Regions from separate parts of the Luteipulveratus mongoliensis genome, predicted to be linked through region 2. Evidence: riboswitches for the same ligand, from Rfam matches in the RefSeq annotation. Region 2 holds a riboswitch; the other holds the start of a gene.
What was found. A riboswitch is a leader RNA that binds a small molecule or an ion and turns the genes downstream of it on or off. The one in region 2 is predicted to bind thiamine pyrophosphate.
Positions count from the first base shown of each region.

Region 1: linked by a shared signal. The riboswitch ahead of thiO (glycine oxidase ThiO) and the one ahead of VV02_RS04885 (thiamine ABC transporter substrate-binding protein) in region 2 are both predicted to bind thiamine pyrophosphate.

Region 1 is NZ_CP011112.1:3,338,503-3,342,146, forward strand. It holds gene VV02_RS15885 (DNA methyltransferase) at 1-218, shown strand, start outside; gene VV02_RS26445 (hypothetical protein) at 378-1,238, shown strand; TPP riboswitch at 1,417-1,527, shown strand; gene thiO (glycine oxidase ThiO) at 1,646-2,776, shown strand; gene thiS (sulfur carrier protein ThiS) at 2,773-2,979, shown strand; gene VV02_RS15905 (thiazole synthase) at 2,981-3,644, shown strand, end outside.
Region 2 is NZ_CP011112.1:1,045,390-1,049,033, forward strand. It holds gene VV02_RS04870 (ankyrin repeat domain-containing protein) at 1-115, shown strand, start outside; gene VV02_RS04875 (hypothetical protein) at 278-1,261, shown strand; gene VV02_RS04880 (DUF4235 domain-containing protein) at 1,376-1,666, opposite strand; TPP riboswitch at 1,801-1,903, shown strand; gene VV02_RS04885 (thiamine ABC transporter substrate-binding protein) at 1,959-3,068, shown strand; gene VV02_RS04890 (ABC transporter permease) at 3,065-3,644, shown strand, end outside.

The DNA.
Region 1 (3,644 bases), 2.3 Mb from region 2:
ACGTCGTACGCCAGGCGGCTAGCCTGCTGCGCCCGACCGGTCACGTCGTCCTCAATGTCGCCAACATCGCGGCCGAGGACCACTTCACGCCGCTTGCATGGGACGTCGCCCGAGCGGTGTCGCGCGTCGCGACACTCAGGCAGGACGTGGTGGTCTGCTCTGACCATCCGCTCGCCGATCTGGCCGGTGACTACCTGCTCGTCTTCACGCCGCGCTAGCCGCAATGTTTCAGGCGTGACCCACTTCTGAAAGTGACCCCACGGCTGCGTCCGGTTGGGCCACAGTCCGAGGCGCGGCCAGTCTGACCACGGGGGTATGGCGGGTACGCACCCACTGATATCGGCCCGGCTGGGCCCGGGCCCTGAAGGGGACCTCTCGTGACCACTACACGCGCACGCTCGACCGCCGCTGCCCTCGGCCTGACCGCGGCGATGGGACTCGGCGTTCTGGCGACGACTGCGGCCGTCGCTGCCCCGCCCGGCAACAACGGCACGCTCAAGGTGCACGAGCTCGGCACGCCGGCCAACACCGAGAGCAACGACCCCAAGGTCTGCAAGTTCAACTTCGAGGTCTACGGCCTCGACGCCGGCCAGGACGGCCTGATCAAGGTGGCGCCGCAGGGTGGCGACACCGACACCACCGACACCGTCGAGGTGCCGCTGCTCGCCACGGACGACAACGGTGACGGCCAGACGGTCTACGTCAACGCCGACCCCGACGGCGAGACCGACGGGCTGACGCTGGAGGACGGCCACTACAAGGCGACGCTGTACAACAAGTTCGGCACCGAGGAGATCAAGAAGGCCAAGAGCAAGGTCTTCAAGGTCATCTGCGACGAGCCGACCCAGCCGCCGACCACCACATCGACGAGCACGCAGCCGCCCACATCCACGACCACGTCGAGCACGTCGACGGCGAGTTCCTCGACCTCGTCGACGTCCAACCCGACGACCCCGAGCACGACGGGCAGCACCACCACCGAGCCATCGTCGTCGAGCTCCTCGTCATCGACCTCGTCCAGCACGACTGGCTCGACCGGGTCGACCACGACGCCAGGCGACACGACGACGCCGCCGCCTGGCGGGACGACACCCCCGCCCAGCGGCCCTCCGGTGCAGACCGACTGGTTGCTTCTCGGGAGCAACGGATCCAACACGGTGCTGACCGGTTTGGCCGCGGTAGTGCTCGGCCTGGTCGTCGGTGCCGCCTACTGGATGCGCCGCCGCCTGACCGACTGATCCTGAGCGGGGACCCTGTCCCCGAGTGAGCACCTGAGGGTGGGTTCCGCGCTGCGGAGCCCACCCTCTGGCCATCTCGCCTCAGCCGAAACACGTTGCAAACCAATGCTTCTCGCCACTTCGCCCCCTGATCTGCAACCACCTGGGTCGCACTCAGCGACGTTGCTGGTACGGTCGGCACGTCCTTCGCGGGAGTCCGGCGCACCGGGCTGAGAGGGGGCTGTCGCGGCCTCGACCGTTCCGACTTGATCCGGGTCATGCCGGCGCAAGGAGAAGTCGATCGTGTCGTACGCCGTGGTGGTGCATCCCTTCGTCGGAGCCTGTCGTCTCGAGCATGCCTCGAGCACCGCTCCGCCTGATCCGAACGGATGGTGTCCCCGGCACGTGATCCCCACCCGAGCTCGCCGATGACTGTCGCAGTCGTCGGTGGTGGGATCGCTGGCCTCTCCGCCGCATGGGGACTCTGCCGGCGCGGCCTCGACGTGGTCGTGTACGACGACCGCGCGACTGGGCGCGCTTCGCCCGTGGCCGCCGGCATGCTCGCACCGGGTTCGGAGCTGGACTACGGGCACGACGCGCTCCATCGACTGTGCGAGGAGTCGCTGGCGCGATGGGACCGGTTCGCCGACGAGATCTCCGCGGCGAGTGGCATCGACATCGCTCCTCGTCCGCCCGGCACTCTCCTGGTCTCCATCCATCCTGACGACGACGACCGACTCGTGCGCCGAGCCGCATTGCTGGCCACGCAGAGCGTGCCGGCCGAGATGCTCTCGGCCGCGATGTGCAGGCAGTGCGAACCCGAGCTCACGAACAGGGCACGTGGCTGCCTCCGAATCCCCCGTGACACGTCCGTCGATGCACCCGTCGTCATCCGTGCGCTGCGAGCAGCCCTGCAGGACAACGGAGCTCGGATCGTGACCGACCGCGTTCTGCTCGCGCGCAGCGGCGGGCGAGTGATCGGCGTACGGCGTGGGGATCGCCTCGTGCCCACCGACGCCGTCGTCCTCGCGGCCGGTGTGCAGAGCACGAGCCTTGCGGCGGATGTCGACGAGACCGTGCCGACCCGACCGGTCAAGGGCGAGATCCTCCGCCTGCGGACCTCGGACGACCTGCTCACCCAGACCGTCCGGGCGCGGGTCGACGAGGTCGATGTCTATCTCGTGCCTCGCGACGACGGCGAGATCGTTGTGGGCGCCACGAGTGCCGACGTCGGCCACGACACCCGACGCACGCCGCGCGCGATCCTCGACCTCCTGTCTGCAGCGACCACCGTCCTCCCACAGCTCAGGGACGCCGAGCTGCTCTCTCACGATGTCGGCCTCCGGCCTGGAACGCCCGACAACGGGCCCTACCTCGGGGCCACGGAGGTGGACGGTCTGTTCGTGGCCACCGGCCACTACCGACATGGGTTCCTGCTCGCTCCGATCACCGCGGACGCGCTCGCCGCGGCCGTACTCGGCGAACCGCTCAACCCGGCTGCTGCTGACTTCACTCTTGCCCGCCATCGATCCGCATCGCACAGGAGGCAGACCGTATGACCGCGACGATCCTCGTCAACGGCGAACCCGCCCGGCACCGCCCAGGACTGACCGTGACCGAGCTCCTGGAGTCCCGTGGTCTCCAGAGCATGAGCGTGGCCGTGGCCCTGAACGGCGCCGTCGTGCACCGTGAGGAGTGGGCCGGCACCGTCGTACCCAGCGGTGGCGAGGTCGAGATCCTGACGCCGATGCAGGGCGGCTGAGGTGACCGAGCACGAGGACGTTCTCGAGCTCGCCGGTCGCAGCCTGCGGTCCAGGCTGCTGCTCGGATCCGGCGGTGCGATCAGCCCGAGCTCACTCACCGACGCCGTCCTGGAGTCCGGCACGGGCGTGGTGACCGTGTCGATGCGGCGCGCCGGCGATGGGGTCGCGAACGGCTTGATGGAGGCGCTCGCGGGACTACCGGTCGAGATCCTGCCCAACACCTCCGGGTGCCGCACCGCGCGTGAGGCGGTCCTGGTGGCCGAGCTGTCGCGTGAGGCGCTCGGCACCGACTGGGTCAAGCTCGAGGTCGTGGCCGACGACCGTACGCTCCTGCCGGACGTCATCGAGCTGCTCGACGCAGCAAAGGCATTAGTGGACAACGGTTTTCACGTGCTGCCATACACCGGCGACGACCCGGTCGTCGCTCGGCGACTGCAAGATGTGGGATGCGCAGCGGTGATGCCGCTGGGTGCCCCGATCGGCAGCGGGCTCGGCATCCGCAACCCGCACGCGATCTCCCTCCTGCGCGAGCAGGTCACGGTGCCGGTCATCCTGGATGCCGGCATCGGTACGGCCTCCGAGGCGGCTCTGGCCATGGAGCTCGGCTGCGACGCCGTGCTCCTCGCCACCGCAGTCACCCGTGCTGAGCGGCCGGTGGTCATGG
Region 2 (3,644 bases):
TGAGGACACGATCGTGTTCCTGCTGATGGATGCCGGCGCCGATGCAGAGGTCGGCTCGCCGTCGGCCAAGCAGACCGCCGAGATGTTCGGCCGCGGCGACCTCACCACCCGCTGACGTACGCCCCTCTCACCTCCCGTACGCCCCTCTCACCTCTCCCCCCGCGAAAAATGACTGCTCTGCGCGGCATGCGCGACGGAACAGTCACTTTTCGCGGGGGAAGTGGGGCCTGTGGATGACCGTCGTCGCGCTCTCGTGTCCCATGCGACTGTGGCGGCCATGTCTGACGACAATGCGATCGCGTTCGACCCGACAACGCTGCAGATCTGCTCGGAGCTGCGCCGCGGATTCGTCGAGCCACGGCGAGTGCGGCGCGATGACGGCGCGCTTCGGTTCCACATGGTCCGGCACGGGGTGTGTATGGAGTCCGCGACCTGGTCGAATCTCGGCCCCGATCAGCGGTACGAAGCCCTGGTCCATGCGACCGCGCTGATGGCGAGGCCAGGACCCCACATCTTCAGTCATCAGTCAGCGGCCGCGGTGTGGCAGCTCCCGATCGTCGAGCGGTGGCCCGCGAAGGTCCACGTTGTTGTCGAGGAGTCGAAGGCGCACAGCTCATCAGTGTTGGTGAGACACACCCAGGAGGGTGCAACGGCGGTCCTGCAGAACGGGCTGCTGGTCACCGACGTGGCACGCACGGTGGCCGACCTGTCTCGAGAGGTGGGCTTTGTGGACGGCCTCGCGGCCGCCGACAACGCCATGAGGCGGGGGCTCTGCGAGCGAGAGGACTTGCACGCAGAGTGGCAGCGGCTGCCGCCGCGCTCGCCGGGTCGGGCCATCATTCGGCGGGTGGCCGAGCTGGCCGACTCTGGTGCGATGTCGGCGGGAGAGAGCCTCAGCCGTGGACAGATGTTCTTGCTGAGGTTCCCGCAGCCGTGTCTGCAGGTCGCGTACTCGGATGCAGACGGAAAGATCGGGGAGACCGACTTCAGCTGGCCAGGACTCGTCGGCGAGTTCGATGGCGAGGCCAAGTACGGACCGGCGTACAACAGCAGTCCTGAGGAGATGCAGGAGCGGATCGTGAAGGAGAAAGGTCGCGAAGACCGCCTACGCGCGATTCGCAACAAGGTCGCACGCTGGGGCTGGACCGCCGCCAGAGACGGAGAGCCGATGGCGCGGAAGCTGATCGCACAGGGACTGACTCCTGAGCCACGACGTCGCTGGATCCTCCTGGGGCCGATCGATACGGAAGACGCCGCCTAACGCCACTTCCCCTGCGAAAAGTGACTGCTCTGCGCGGCATGCGCGACGGAACAGTCACCTTTCGCGGGGGAAGTGCCGGTGAGGCGGACTCGCGAGGTGAGGCGGGCGTACGGGTCAGGAGGCCTTGCTCGTGGCCTGCAGCGACTCGGGCAGGTGCCCGGTGGTCTTGGTGTAGAACTTCGCGGCCTGCTTGTTGGCGGCCGTGCGAGCCAACGCCATGATCGAGCCGGACACGACCGCGAACACGGCCGCCTCGCGCCACGGGACGTCCGGGTGCGCCGCATTGGTCGGGGGCGTCTTGCCACCGGACGCGAACTTCCAGGTGCTCTGCGTCGCGGCCTTGGCGGCACGGCTGGCCACCAGTCCGGACCCGATCGCGAGCACCTTCCACAACGCGTTACCCATCGGCCACACCTTTCCGTCGTCCTGCGCGATCGATCGTCTGGATCAACTGGTCATCACGTGCCCTGAGGGTCACGAAACGACCAACCGATCGTCTGGGGTCGAGCCTGCCACGGCGCGGCGTGTACCGTCGACCTCAGAGACGACAGGGGAGCGCAAGTGCGCTGAGAGTGCGGCCCGCCGCAGACCCTCGAACCTGATCCGGTTAGTACCGGTGGAGGAAGTCGAGCAACTCCCTCGCCCGCCCCATCCCGGGGTTCGGCGAGACCCCTCCTTACGACAAGGAGGACGTCCCATGCGTCGTACGACGCACCTCACCGCGGCGATCGCGGTCACCCTCACCCTGGCCGGCTGCTCACTGAGCGACGGTGACGGCGACTCGAGTGATTCAAAGAGCACCGCCGCACCCCAAGGCGCCACCACGGGCAGCGCAGCGCCCGCCAACAAAACCGTCACCCTCATCACGCACGACTCGTTCAACGTGCCCAAGCCGCTGCTCGCGCAGTTCACCAAGGAGACCGGCTACACGGTCAAGGTCACGCCGTCCGGCGACGCCGGCCAGGTCGCCAACAAGCTGGTGCTGACTAAGGGTTCGCCCCTCGGTGACGCGGTCTTCGGCATCGACAACACCTTCGCCTCGCGGGTGATCTCCGAGGGTGTGCTCGATGCGTACACGCCGAAGACTCCCGCGCCCGGCGGGTCGGCGTACGCGTTGAAGGACGGTGGAGACCAGCTGACGCCGGTCGACTACGCCAACACCTGCGTCAACATCGACACCACCTGGTTCGCGAAGAAGAAGATCGCGCCGCCCAAGACGTTCGACGACCTCGCCTCGAAGCGGGAGTACAAGAACCTCATGGTCGTGCCCGGCGCGCCGACCTCGTCGCCCGGCCTGGCGATGCTGCTAGCGACCGTCGGAAGGGAGCACCGTGACGGGACGGGCTGGCAGGCCTACTGGAAGTGGCTCGTCGCCAACGGCGTCAAGATCACCAGCGGCTGGGAGGACGCCTACAACGTCGACTTCACCCAGGGTGAAGGCAAGGGCGACCGCCCGATCGTGTGGTCGTACGACACCTCTCCGGCATTCACCGTCAAGGACGGGAAATCAACAACCGCAGCCCTGCTCGACACCTGCTTCCGCCAGGTCGAGTACTCCGGCGTCATCAAGGGCGCCAAGAACCCGACGGGCGCCAAGGCACTCATCGACTGGATGCAGGGCAAGGCGTTCCAGGACGCGCTGCCGACCAACATGTACGTCTTCCCGGTCAGCAAGAGCGCGACGCTGCCCGCCGACTGGCAGAAGTTCGCCAAGCAGCCGACCAAGCCGTACGACGTCTCGCCGGCTGACATCGCGAAGAACCGTCAGACCTGGCTCACCGAGTGGCAGGACATCGTCTCGAAGTGAGATCTCACCGGCGTACGACCACGGGCTGGGCTCTCGCCCTGCTCGCGGTCGTGCCGCTGGCCTTCTTGGCCATCTTCTTCGCCTGGCCGGTGGGCGGCATGGTCGGTCGCGGACTGCATCCGGACGGCCAGTGGGCGATCTCGGATGCCCTTGGTGTGCTTGGCCGTTCGCGCATCCAGCGAGTTCTCTGGTTCACCGTCTGGATGGCCGCGCTCGCGACCCTGATCACCGTCGTGCTCGGGCTCCCCGCCGCGTACGTCCTGCACCGCCTCTCGTTCCCCGGCCAGCGACTGCTCCGGGCGCTCGTGGTCATGCCGTTCGTGCTGCCCACGGTCGTCGTCGGTGTGGCCTTCCGGACCCTGCTGGCGCCGTCAGGACCATTGGGATTCCTCGGGATCGACGGCTCGAGGTTCGCCATCCTGCTGGCCCTGGTGTTCTTCAACCTGGCCGTCGTGGTGCGCACGGTGGGCGGCATGTGGGAGAGCCTCGACCCGCGTGCGGAGGAGTCGGCGGCCGCTCTCGGCGCGAGTCCGTGGCAGGTCTTCCGCACGGTCACGCTGCCGGCCCTCACGCCAG